3 regions of the Ruegeria sp. YS9 genome follow, and region 2 is predicted to be linked to each of the others. Evidence: riboswitches for the same ligand, from Rfam matches in the RefSeq annotation. Region 2 holds a riboswitch; each other region holds the start of a gene.
The links. A riboswitch is a leader RNA that binds a small molecule or an ion and turns the genes downstream of it on or off. The one in region 2 is predicted to bind cobalamin.

Region 1 (4,147 bases), on a different replicon from region 2:
TGGCCGAAAACCGCGCACCTTCATGGCGGCGCGCAAGCGCAGGTATTCTTCCCGCAACACCTCGATATACCGGATCGTGAACATCAGCAGGTAAACCAGCTTTTCCGGGCACCGCAGACGATGCAAGGCGTGACCCAGAGTGACTGGCTCCATCGTGCCGACCAAAACCATCAGGGACAGGATCACGGCATTGGCGGTCAAAGCAATCTCGACCGCTTTCCAGAAACCCTGCCAGCTTGCGGGGAATCCCCAAAGCGTGAACATCGGGGCTCCGGGCATGGAAAAGGGCAGCAGGACCAGCATGAACAGGATGAACCCATCCATCATGGCCATTCGCTTCAACGTCTTTCGCCACGGCAGACGGGAAACTATCAGAAGCGAAAGCGACACTGTCAGCGCCACGCAAAGCGCGCCGAGGGATGACAGCGCCACGGTCACGACAGCAAAAGCAACCGCCATGACGATACGCATCCGGGGATCCAGCTGGCTGATCAGACCGTCCGGCCCGTCACCGGCTTCGGCCAGTGTTTTTTCTTGGTGCCCCAGAACGTGTGCCATCAGGACGCCAGCTTGCGGCGGGCCGCCATGTAAAAGCCCAGACCGAACAGACCAACGATGTACCCGATCCCGCCAAGGATGGTTTGCAGGTCATTCTGTTCGCGATAGGCCGCAATCTCGCGCCTGAGCGGGCGCAATTCATCACGCACGGCTTTGGCGATAACCTGCTGTTCTTCGACGCTGAGAGAAGCCGCCGAACCGCTGGCCGGTGTCAAAGCAGCCGAAGACGAGTCTCCGGTTTCTGCCACGGCAACACCCAGAACCCGCGCGACATCTTCGGCAGACATCGTGACTTCGGCCACATGCCCGGCGCCAAGGTCAGCAAAGAAGGTGTGCGCCACGGCCGAGGTCGGCGTGTAGACAAAGAAACCGTCCGCATCCGTGACCGATCGACCCAGCTCGGCCCCGTCCGGGCCGGTGACAATGACCTCGGTCCCGCTTGCCATATCACCGTTGGAAAAGCCGATCTCGCCCTCGATCACGTCTCCCGACTCGAAAACGCCGGCTATGACCTTGTGCGCCAGGGCAGGCACGGGCGCACAGCACACAGCCAGTATGACAACCAGATGTTTCATGTGGTTGCTCCTCTGAAAAACAGTTCGGGCTTGACCTTGCGCGCCAACAAGACGGCGAACCCGGTCAAAATCGCCTCGATGGCCATGACTGGAATATGGGCGAAGAAAACAAGCTTGGCAGCGGGCAGGAACTCATCCCCCGACAGCGCCAGGGAAATCGCGACCATGCCGGTTGTCGCCGCAATTGCAAATGCGCCGCCGACACCACCCCAAATCGCACCATGCAAAGGTGTCCCGCGCGCGATCAGACGACCGAACAGCATTCCGGCCACCACCGCGGGCAGGGCGATATTGACGGTGTTGATCCCCAGCACCGTCAACCCGCCAAAGCCGAAAAAGACCGCCTGTAACAAAAGCCCGACGAACAAAGCCGGGAATGCGGCCCAACCAAGCAGCAGCCCGGCCATGCCGTTGAGGATCAAATGGACCGACGACGGACCAATGGGTACGTGGATCAACGATGCTACGAAGAAACTGGCTGACAGCACACCGGCAGTGGGGATGCGATCAAGATCCAGAGACCTGAGACCCATGGCGATCCCGCCCGCGGCCGCTATGGCGCCGCCAACAACAACCGGGTTGGAAAGGGCTCCGTCGACGATGTGCATTCGGGGTTACTCCAGATCCCAGGCGCGAATCCAGATCACCGCATCCTGGCTGAGTTCTTTGCCCTCATGTTCGGTTGCCGGACCGGAACCAAGTGCTGCGAAACCCCAGTAGCCGGCTTTTGGAACGCCGAACGAAAAATACCCGTTGTCGTCAGATATGGCGACCACCGCACCACCCGGCATAGGGGACACTTTCGGTGCAGAAGCGGCCGCGCTGTCCATGTCGGGTTCGGCGGCCATGTATTCGATCTCGATCTCGGCCCCCGCAACCGGCTGACCATCAGCCAGCACACGGCCCGTGAAGGTTGAACCCGCGATGATGTTGGTCGGCTTGTTCAGCGGGATAATCTCGGTCGGCAGACCCACGGGATTCATCCAGTCGGTCGGTAATTCGTTGCGGTTCAGGAAGGCTTTGGTGAGCTGTTGGATATAGATGTCTTCGGATTCCTCATAGTAAGGCTGAGGAACCGTCACCAGCACATAGTCACCCGACCGTTTGACCGGGACACTGCCTTTGAACGCCGCGCCCTCGTTTTGCCCGCCGGTGAACCGGATAGGTTCCAGCGTATCCAGCAAATCGGTCTTTTCACCGTTGTGGATCACATAGAATTCCTGCGGCTTTTCCAGATCCATGACATGGCCGTTTTCGAACGGATGCCAGAAAACCAGCTTGACCGGCACATCACCCGGTTTCTCGATCATGGTGTCGGTGGTGTATTCCAAAAGGAAATGCGCATTTGCCATGGCAGGAAGTGCCATCACGGCAGCGGCTGCACTGAGCAGCGTTTTCATGAACAGTCGTCCTTGTCCCGTCGCGCCAATCCCGGCGCGAAATTCGTTTTGACCACGGGACATTCGACGCCAAATTACCCTTTCAGGCATCCTGGTCCGACGCACATCCCGTCGCCGATTAGGAGTGCCCGTTAGAGGGCACATGTCCGGCAGGTATCCTGACTTGCGGGTCAAAGCGTTGGACTGGCCTTCCCGGGCAAACCCCAGTGGCGTTTCAGCCCTGCTCGCCGCTTACAGTTGCGGGTGCAGTTGCGGAATTGGGCCTGAGCCCGCACCGCATTCCCTATTGATTCCAGAGCAAGCCCCGGAACCGGACATGCCGAGCGGCTTGCCAGACAACTCAGCCCTCGGTCAACGAAAATGTGCCGTGGCCGTCGAAAAAATGCTGAATTCGGCAGTTCGGGCGGGTAAATCGACTTCGTGAAAAATCCAAGGCAGCAGGATGATTTCATGCCTAAGCTTCTGAAAGATACCGTTCCGACAACGGCAGGCTTGCCGCGCCCAGTGAGCGTGCTTCCGGGCCCACGGTCCCTTCCAGCACCACGGGGCGCTCAAGACCGGTCAGGTTCAGCTTGGACAGTTTGTCTTCGACCATTTCAACCAAACGCGCCTTGATGTCCTGCGGCATCCAGCCGTCAATCTTCACGCATTCGAAATCTATCAGGCTACAGGATGAGACAATCGCATGGGCAATCCCGCTCGCCGTCCGTTTCAACCAGTTTTCCAGTTGAACATTTGGCACATCCCAACGTTCGGTCGTTTCCCATAAAGACTGCGAGGTCGCCCCTGCTGTCGTGATCGCACGCTCGAGCACATAAAGGCTGGCCACGTCGATAAGCGGCCTGACACCGCCCGTACCATCCGGCACAGGCAGGGGGCCGATCGCCCCCGAGTTTCCACGCCCCGAAAAGATCGCGCCATTGAGAACCACACCGCCGCCAATGAAAAACCCGATATAGAAATACAGAAAATCCCTTGGTCCATCGGCCGGACCGAATACCAGTTCCGCACCACAAGCCGCCGTTGCGTCATTTTGCAGAAAAACCGGCATATCGAGGCGACCAGCCAGGTCAGCCTTCAGGTCTGATACGCGCCACGGGTCCATTTCTTCCTGAGGAACCTGAAGGGCCTGGGCCCAGTCCCACAGGTAGAACGGCATGGCAATTCCAAGACCCGCAATCCTGCCTTTGGCCTCGGGCGACATGGATGACATCATTTTGCCCAGACTCTGCGTGGAAAACTCCAAAGTGGCTTTCGGCGTTGGATAGTCATAGGTTCGCCGCTTGCGTTGCCGCACGTTTCCCACAAAGTCAGTCAAAACCAGCTCGGTACTGCGGCGCCCGACCTTGAGCCCAAAGAAAAACGCACCATCCGGGTTGAGACGCATGGGAACGGAAGGTTGCCCGACTTTCCCGCGGACCGGTTCACCGCGCAGAAGCAACCCATCCTTTTCCAATTGACGCATGATGACGGAAACCGTTTGTGCCGACAGTCCCGTCATGCGCGCGAGTTCGGACTTCGCAAGGGCCTGATGACGTCGGACAAGCGACAACACCAGCCGTTCGTTGCGGGCCCGCATGCCGCTTTGATTGGTTCCGCGCACCACTGACCCCT
Region 2 (4,147 bases):
GGCTATCTCAGCTTGCGGAGGAGCGGCTTCATTGTCCCGGTATTCCGTAACCCTCAGCGATGACGGCCGATCTCTGTTGTATTTTTGTTGAATGAGAGAATTGCGATCAGCTTACCCTCTAATTCGCTCTGTTAGCTATGCCGGGCTGGTGATGGCGTGGATGCTCTGATGCTGTCAACTAAGGAAGAAATACCAAAGAATCTGCAAATTTTTGCCGCTTTACCCCTAGAGGCTAAGAAGCTGTTGCAATTCCCCTAAGCACATGAAGGCTTGGAATAAAACACATTGGCCGGGGAAGTTTGGATACTTTAGAGGAACGAGCATGGAGAAGGCAGATATGACAAATCCCACTTTAGTTCAGGGAGTGTTATCGAAAAACCTGCTGGGTTATCTCCCAATGGTCTGTTTTATATGCAGCTTTTTTGTGTCTGCCGCTGCGTCGCAAGCATCTGAGCTTCCCTCGATCGGTCTTGATAGAAAGATTGAAGCGCCATCGGGTGCCAAAACACTATGCAAAGATTATTCGTGGGCGTGCGCGAGCGCTCGTAGTTCTGGTCTCTCCGTGGCGCAAGAAAATCAGATCGTTAAAACGATCAACACGCGCGTCAATCGAAGGATTCGTGCCGTTTCGGATCAAAGCCAATATGGGACAAAGGAGTACTGGACACTGCCGACGCAAGGGTCAGGAGATTGCGAAGACTTCGCTTTGCAAAAGAAGTTTGAACTTGTGCAGAATGGTTTGGATCCTACGAAGCTACTAATTGCGACTGTCTTGGACACCAATCGCAATGGCCATGCTGTTCTTGTCTATCGCTCGAGTGAAGGCGACTTGGTTCTGGACAATGTTACCAACAGGATCAAAACGTGGAAGGAAACCAGGTATCTATTCCTAAGAATACAGGACCCACTACACCCTGACCGTTGGGTGCAGGTTTTTAGCGGCTAAAAGCAAATGTGGCGCGCCCTCGAGACGCGCCACGATAAGCTTTGGTCCTGCGACTACCAGTTGTTTCGCGGCAACCCCAGTTTAGGGCACCGCTTCAAACTTTGGTCAAGCTTCCGCAGCGTTGTACAAGCGCGGAGTCACCAGACCTGTGCTGTTCAAACCGCGCATCGCCTTGGCTGCCGCAAGCACTGCTAGATCAGCAATCGGCTCGATGACTATTACCAGCATATAGGCACCGCCAAAGGACAGAACCGACGCCATAGTTTCAGCACCAAATCCCTGGCCGTAGAAAGCCCAGAACGCAACCCATGCGACTACTCCCCCCTGATACATCGCACTCAGGGCAAGAGCTTGGCCATATTTGAGGTCAACATATGCTGTACCGGGTGCAATGATGCGGCTGGCCAATGCTTGTAGCGCAAATAGCGGCACCAGCAGAGTGGTTAGGTTGATGAAGTACTGCGGAAGATCGAACGGGGCAAAAAACACCCCCTGAATCAGCAGACCGGCTGCCAATCCAAAAGCCGCGGGTGCAGCACCGAGAAGCAGGAACAGCGTCGACCCCAGAATGAAGTGGACTTCAGAGACACCAACCGGGAAGTGTGGCAGGACTTCAAAGAAAAGGAAGACACCAACGGTGGCGAGCACCGAGCGCATGACAAAAGATGCAGGTCCATTCGCACGCAATGTGGAAAACGTTTCTTTCGCTGCGTAAGTAGCCGCGCCTGCGGCGGTAACATAGGAAAGCGCGATTTTGGCACCATTCACGATGCCCGGTTCGATGTGCATTTTATTTCTCCCTACCGCCTCACCCGGCGGCTTGTCAGGTTGAATCGGCCGTAAGGCCGACAGATACAGTCTGGGCATAGCCCGGCGTTTTACGGCAGGTCTCCTGACTCGCGGGTGCTCGCTCCGCCAACCTTCCCGGTTCCATTACGAACCAGTGGTGTCTTGGCATCGCTCTCCGCTCACAGTTGCGGGGGCAGTTACGGAATTGGCGCCGTTAAAAACACCGAACCGTATTCCCATTTAATCCTTTTGGCTTCCGCCATCAGGAACCGAAAACAATTCACCGCTACAATGGCGGCTTCGTTTCTGTCAATTGTCTTTGCGACCTAGTCCGAAGTAGACTCGACCGAAGTAGGGTTCACGCAACCGGCGACATGGTCGACTAGGTAAACCAAGTGTTACCTGAAGCCTCTTGAAGCTCTAGCTGCTAGAGGCTTTAAGACTCGAATTTGATCGCGAAAATGCGATGCAAATACATTAAACTTGTGAACCAGGACGAGATCTATGCTGACAAGGCGCCATTTCATTCAATCAACCACTGCGCTGTTCTCCGCGTCTGCGGCCAGTCCATTGATCGCCAAAACATGGCCAACCTCGTCGCAAAAGACCTATTGGGACAGCCAGGTCACGCCATTTGATTACGATCCAGCGACCTCAAATCCATGGGGCGTTCATGACCGTTTTTTACCACGACGTGTCGTAGCAAATGATGGTTTGGTTCCTGGTGACATCCATGTCGATGCCGTCGCGCGCTATCTTTACCATATCGAGGAAGGCGGGACAGCAATGCGCTATGGCGTAGCGATCGCGCGTGGGAACCTTTACGAGCCCGGTACCTATGCTATCCGGCGCAAGGTCGAGTGGCCACATTGGACACCAACGGCTTCAATGATCGAGCGCAACCCCGAATACGCGGAATTTCGGGATGGCATGGAACCCGGGCCAAGTAATGCTCTCGGCTCTCGAGCCCTTTATCTATACGTTGGGGATCGAGATACTTATCTCAGAATCCACGGTACACCTCAGCCCAGAAGCATCGGTGGTCGCGCAAGTTCTGGATGTGTTAGAATGATCATGGCCCATATCAATGATCTCTACCCACATGTAAAAATCGGCTCGACCGCATACTTATACTCGGCCGAAGATAGCGTCACAGCCCGCTCATAAATTTTGGGCAGCGTAGGTGGACGTCGCTGCCCTCTTTTTTTATCAGGCGTCGCGCGCGGCGCAGATCGGAGCGCCATTCGTCGCGCGCAATGGTACCAATGTCGTCTCGACAGGTCCGCTGTGCTCATACCAGAAGCAATTGTCATCTGGTAAAAGGCGTGCCGTAGCCAGATCCTGCCCCGGCCCTGCCAGTGCAACGACCGAATCTGGCAGGTTACCTGGTTCGAATGCTTTGCTTTTGCCCCCTGTGAACTGGGCTGAGCAACCGGCAGTAATCGAGACTAACGTGATGGTAATTGCGATCCGTTTCTGCATTGACCTGTTCCAAATTTTTTACGTCTTCTGCGACTAGATTGCATTCACGCGGCCAGCCCGCAAGAAGGAATGAAGCATCAATATCGCGGGCAACGAACCGGATTGAAAAAAAATTGAAAAAGGTATTGAAGCTCTAGTTGCTGTAGGAACTATTTGCAAAGGACCGCAGAGATTCTTGAGGTCTAACTATGTCATCCGATACCCACAACCACGACCATGACCACGAAAATAGACAAGGTCACAACGCGTGCGGCAGTAGCGGGTGTGGTGACATCGCGCCCGTCGGTCCGATTCCCGAAGGTGGCAGAAGCTTTCAGGTCTCTGGCCTTGATTGCGCCGAAGAGGTTGCGATCCTGAACCGGGTTATCGGCCCGAAAGTTGGTGGTGAAGAGCATCTCGCTTTTGATGTCATCAACGGTCGAATGACGCTTCTTGAAAGTGCTGCCAAGATGTCTGACGAAGATGTCATGCTGCTGGTTGCCAGTACTGGTATGACCGCCAAACCATGGGATGACGGAAATGCCGCTCAGGACCAGGCGGCGCATATTGCACGTCAGCGGCGGTTCACCATCCTCAGCGGAGGGTTTTGGGCAGCGGGTTTTGGCTGGCACATTTTCGAAACAGGCATGGGCGGTGCGCTCGGGCTGTTTTCGGGACATGGTGAGGTTCCGATGCCTTTGCCCGAGGCAGCTTTGTTCGCGGTCGCGATCTTGTTTGGCGTCTGGCTGGTGGCGCCCAAGGCCTGGTCTTCGGCGCGACGCCTTTCACCGGATATGAACCTGCTGATGGTGGTTGCCGTCTGTGGCGCTATCGCTTTGGGCGAGTTCTTCGAAGCGGCAACGGTGGCATTCTTCTTTTCGCTCTCGCTTTATCTGGAAAGCTGGAGTGTCGGACGGGCTCGGAACGCGGTATCCGCGCTGCTTGATCTGG
Region 3 (4,147 bases), on a different replicon from region 2:
CCAAGGCCGATGGCTGAAAAAACTTCGCGCACGGGGATTGGGGTGGTCCCGTAGACGATGGACAACAGCAAAAGGGCGGTCAGAACAACCGCCCCCAGCAAAATCAAACGGCCCAATTGGACCATATCAGTTGATCTCCGGGTGCATCGCCTTCGCCATCTTCTCGATCGCCTCGATATTTGCCGGACCGGGCGTCAGTTCCTCGTAACGCAGGCCAATCCAGCGCTCGTTCTTTACCGCGTCCGTTTGTGACATCACCGGGTGATCCTTGAGGAACTGGAAAGTGTCCTCTGCGCCGTTGCCGGACTGATAGTCGAGCAGCACCAGAAATTCCGGGTTGGCCGCGGCGACGGCCTCCCACGACGTGCGGCCCCAGCTGGTATCCAGATCATGCGTCACGCTCTCGCCACCCGCGGCTGCGATCATTGCATCGGGAATGGCGAACTTGCCGGCGGTAAACGGAGCATCGGCCGGCCCGTCCAGCAGGAACACGCGGGGCTTTGCCAGATCGGCTGTTTTTGCTTCGATGGCGGACAGTTGGTCCTTCCAGCGGGCAACCAGCGCCTCGGCCTTGTCCTCGACCTGCATGACCGTGCCCAGACGCAGAACGTCATCAAACAACAGGTTCATGCTGGCCTCGGGGCGATCCTTGTCCAGATGCACGCAGCTTTCGGACAGGATCATGGTCTTGATACCAAAGGGTTCCAGCGTGTCGGGCGTGACGTCACCGCCGGGTTTCATGCCATAGTACCAACCGGCAAAAAACAGATCGGGTTCGACGGCCACAAGGTTTTCAATGGTCGGGTATTTGGGGGCAAGCTCTGGGATATCGCCACGCTGAGCATCAAAATCAGGGCTTGTTTTGTACCAGCCGGTAATTCCGGTAAGCCCCACGATCTTGTCCTGAAGGCCGAGCGCAAAGGCCATATCCGTCATGTTCATGTCATGCACGACCAGACGTTCCGGCGCCGAGTCAAAAGCCAGCGGTTCGCCGCAATTGTCCACGGTGACGCCCTCTGCTGCCACCCCACTTGCCAAGCCAGCGAAGACGACCACTGGCCAGAGTTTCTGCATCATATGTAAGCTCCTGTTATTATGACAGTTTCCGTTTTCGGATATCCAGTGCGGGGATCATGCGGCCTTCGTGCTGAAAGCACAGATAATCCACGCCGAATGTCTCACGCACCCGGTCTGGGGTCAGAACTTCGCCAACAGGCCCGAACCCTGTCAGACGCGTGGCTTTCATCAACGCCACATGGCTGGCGAATTCCGGGATCATGACCAGATCATGGACGATCATGACGACCGTTACCCCCAGATCAGCGACCAGAGACAGCATGTGCCCCTTGGCATCGGGGTCCAGATGGTTGGTTGGCTCGTCCAGAAACAGCAACGACGGATTCTGGGCCAGCGCGCGCGCGATATGTGCGCGCTGACGTTCTCCGCCCGACAGTTGACCCATCGTCTTGTTGGCAAAATGCGACAGCTCGGTCGTCGTCAGCACCCGTTCAAGATCAGCCTTGTGCTGAGCCACCGAACGTTCGCCCTGAATCGGGATTTGTCCCAGCGCAACGTAGTCTTGCAGGCGCATCCGTCCGTCGGGCATTTCCTGCTGTCCGACCACAGCAATGGAGCGGGCGCGTTGGCGGGCGGACAGGGTACGAAGGCTTTGGCCTTCTATCCAAACATCACCCAAGGCAATCCGTTCAATCCCGCACAGCAGTTTCAATAGAGTGGTCTTACCGGCGCCGTTCGGCCCGGCGATTGCCAGAATTGATCCTTCTTCCAGACGAAAGGATACATCCTGCAACAGGATATCACCATTGAGCGCGTAGTACTCCAGATCCTCGGCAACCAGAAAGCTCATGATGTCCCTCGGGATGGCAAAGCGGGTATTCGCGACAGGGTCTTTGCGAAAAGGGCAGGAGGGCGGTCCGAAGCGCTGGTCCAGCCATCGTCGCTGTCGCCGAACTGGGTCGCGAATTCGACCAGGGCATCCAGGTCGTGTGATGTCTTAATGTCGCCGAACAGGTACTGCGCTTTGCCTGCGGCCTGAAATCCGACGGTCATGGCCCGTTCACAACCTGCCATACAGGCCACCATTCGGGTTTCAAAACCGTCAGGCAGCTGAGCATCCAGCGCGTCTTGCGCAGCCTCGGCAGGCATCGTCCCCTGACATGTTGAACAGATCAGAACGTAGTGATCAGAATAGCAGGTCATTGCCGTCTCCGTCGTTTGCCAGATGCAGACAGAGGGCACATACCCAGATATTACGCAAACGCGCCATCAAGCCTCCTTCGGGGACGCCCCGCCCCGGGTTGGTTACCATGCGATGGCAGGTCTCCTGACTTGCGGGTCAAGGCTCGGCCCACCTTCCCAACCCATACGGGTCAGTGGTGAAGTGGCGTCGCTCTCCGCTTACAGTTGCGGGGGCAGTCACGGACTTGGCACATTCCAGCGCCGCACCGTGTTCCCATTTTCATCCCTTACGGAACCATCCCGCTCAGCTAGTCCGGCTATGCCAGACTTGTCAAGCGGCAGGCGAAAGGGTGGTGGATGGAATTGCAACAGTTGAGCCAGCGATCCTGCTGCGCCAGCCCGGACCGAACGGTGTCAATAGTCTGATACAAGAAGAAAATCCGGATCGGTATCTTCCTCGACCTTCGAAAACCGTGGGATCGGCTCTTCGAACACATTGTCCGTACGGTCGTCATTCACGGTCGATACCTCGCCAATAAGGCAATCGCCGCGCTCGGCCCAGAAAGCGTGCCAGATGCCGGGCATCAAAGTTACGCTTTGCCCCGGCTTCAGCCGCAAGTGTTCTCCGGGTTGCAAGGTTACAGGGCAGGCATCGCTTGGGACCGTCACCGGGTTGTCGCGGTCGACGCCACCGTTTGGATCCGAGGCATGGATTTCCAGAACGAGGTCGCCGCCGCCCCGGTTTATGATGTCTTCTGCCTTGACGATATGCCGGTGCATCGGAGAAAGCTGATTGTCTTTCGAGATCAGTAGTTTCTCCGCATAGAGCATCCCGCGCCCGGATTTCAGATCCTTCGCCTCGCCATTGCGCAGAGTGAACAGAAACAGTCCAAGTTCGTCGAAACGGCCTTGTGCGTAATCGGTTATGTCCCATCCCAGCCCGCGGCCGCGGATCGTTTCCGCCAGAGGGCTGCGCATTTTCTCGGGCGACCAATCCGCAAAGGGTGGCAACACGGCACCGAAGGACTGAATGAATGCTTGTGCCTGGGTCTTGATACGGTTGATTTCGGATCGTTTCATCATGCCATCCCGCAGGTCAAAGCTCGTGCGCCCAGGGGGGTTCCGCCCCGGCTCGGGAAACGGTCACGGCCGCCACGTCAGCGCCCAGCTCCATGGCTGCTTGCAGGCTTTCAGCCGTCAATCCGCGCAGACCTGATTTGGTCAGATGCCCTGCACGGCTGAGACCGGTCAGGACGCCGGCGTTGAACGTGTCACCTGCGCCGATCGTGTCGACCACTTCAACGGGCTTCACAGGAACCGAGACTTCGGAACCATCCGCCAGATAGCCGTGCGCCCCGTCGCTGCCACGCGTGACGATGACAACGGAAGGACCCGCCTGCAACAGCACAGACGCCTTCGCGTCTTCGGATTCAGCGCCCGGAATGATCCAGTCCAGGTCCTCGTCTGAAACCTTGACGATATCCGCTTGTGAGATCATGCGGTTCAAACGCGCTCTGAACCGGGTTTGATCCTTGATGAAACCCGGGCGGATATTCGGATCCAGCATCACCGCCCGGTCGGAACCGTGGCGGTCCAGAAGGGCGGCATAGGCATCTGCGCAAGGTTCACAGGCAAGGCTGATTCCGCCGAGATACAGGGCTGAGACAGCAGGAAGCTGATCGGGCATGTCTTCTGGCAGCAACATCCGGCCCGCGGTGTTTTCATCAACAAAGCTGTAAGTCGCGTGCCCTTCCGAGAGCTGCACAAAGGCAAGCGTGGTAGGACGGTCCGAGATGATCACATGTGTCGTGTCCACATGACTGGCTTTCAGCGCATCGATCAATTGCTGGCCGAACATGTCCGATGACAAACCTGTCAGCATCCCAACCGGAACACCCAGACGTCCCATCGCGACGGCTGTGTTCAGAACTGCACCACCGGTATGTGG

Region 1: it holds a riboswitch for cobalamin, as region 2 does, so the genes downstream of both, NOR97_RS17550 (DUF4198 domain-containing protein) here and NOR97_RS20220 (energy-coupling factor ABC transporter permease) in region 2, are expected to answer to the same signal.
Region 3: it holds a riboswitch for cobalamin, as region 2 does, so the genes downstream of both, NOR97_RS18665 (DUF1636 domain-containing protein) here and NOR97_RS20220 (energy-coupling factor ABC transporter permease) in region 2, are expected to answer to the same signal.

Annotation. Positions count from the first base shown of each region.
Region 1 is NZ_CP102410.1:262,755-266,901, reverse strand. Features, by position in the region: gene cbiQ (cobalt ECF transporter T component CbiQ) at 1-558, opposite strand, end outside; gene NOR97_RS17560 (cobalt ABC transporter permease) at 558-1,133, opposite strand; gene cbiM (cobalt transporter CbiM) at 1,130-1,741, opposite strand; gene NOR97_RS17550 (DUF4198 domain-containing protein) at 1,748-2,533, opposite strand; cobalamin riboswitch at 2,664-2,863, opposite strand; gene NOR97_RS17545 (ROK family transcriptional regulator) at 2,988-4,112, opposite strand.
Region 2 is NZ_CP102411.1:97,181-101,327, reverse strand. Features, by position in the region: gene NOR97_RS20225 (transglutaminase-like cysteine peptidase) at 323-946, shown strand; gene NOR97_RS20220 (energy-coupling factor ABC transporter permease) at 1,052-1,735, opposite strand; cobalamin riboswitch at 1,811-2,024, opposite strand; gene NOR97_RS20215 (L,D-transpeptidase) at 2,240-2,902, shown strand; gene NOR97_RS20210 (hypothetical protein) at 2,945-3,217, opposite strand; gene NOR97_RS20205 (cation-translocating P-type ATPase) at 3,406-4,147, shown strand, end outside.
Region 3 is NZ_CP102410.1:519,399-523,545, reverse strand. Features, by position in the region: gene NOR97_RS18680 (iron ABC transporter permease) at 1-125, opposite strand, end outside; gene NOR97_RS18675 (ABC transporter substrate-binding protein) at 127-1,077, opposite strand; gene NOR97_RS18670 (ABC transporter ATP-binding protein) at 1,094-1,867, opposite strand; gene NOR97_RS18665 (DUF1636 domain-containing protein) at 1,864-2,220, opposite strand; cobalamin riboswitch at 2,317-2,514, opposite strand; gene NOR97_RS18660 (D-lyxose/D-mannose family sugar isomerase) at 2,614-3,279, opposite strand; gene NOR97_RS18655 (carbohydrate kinase) at 3,296-4,147, opposite strand, start outside.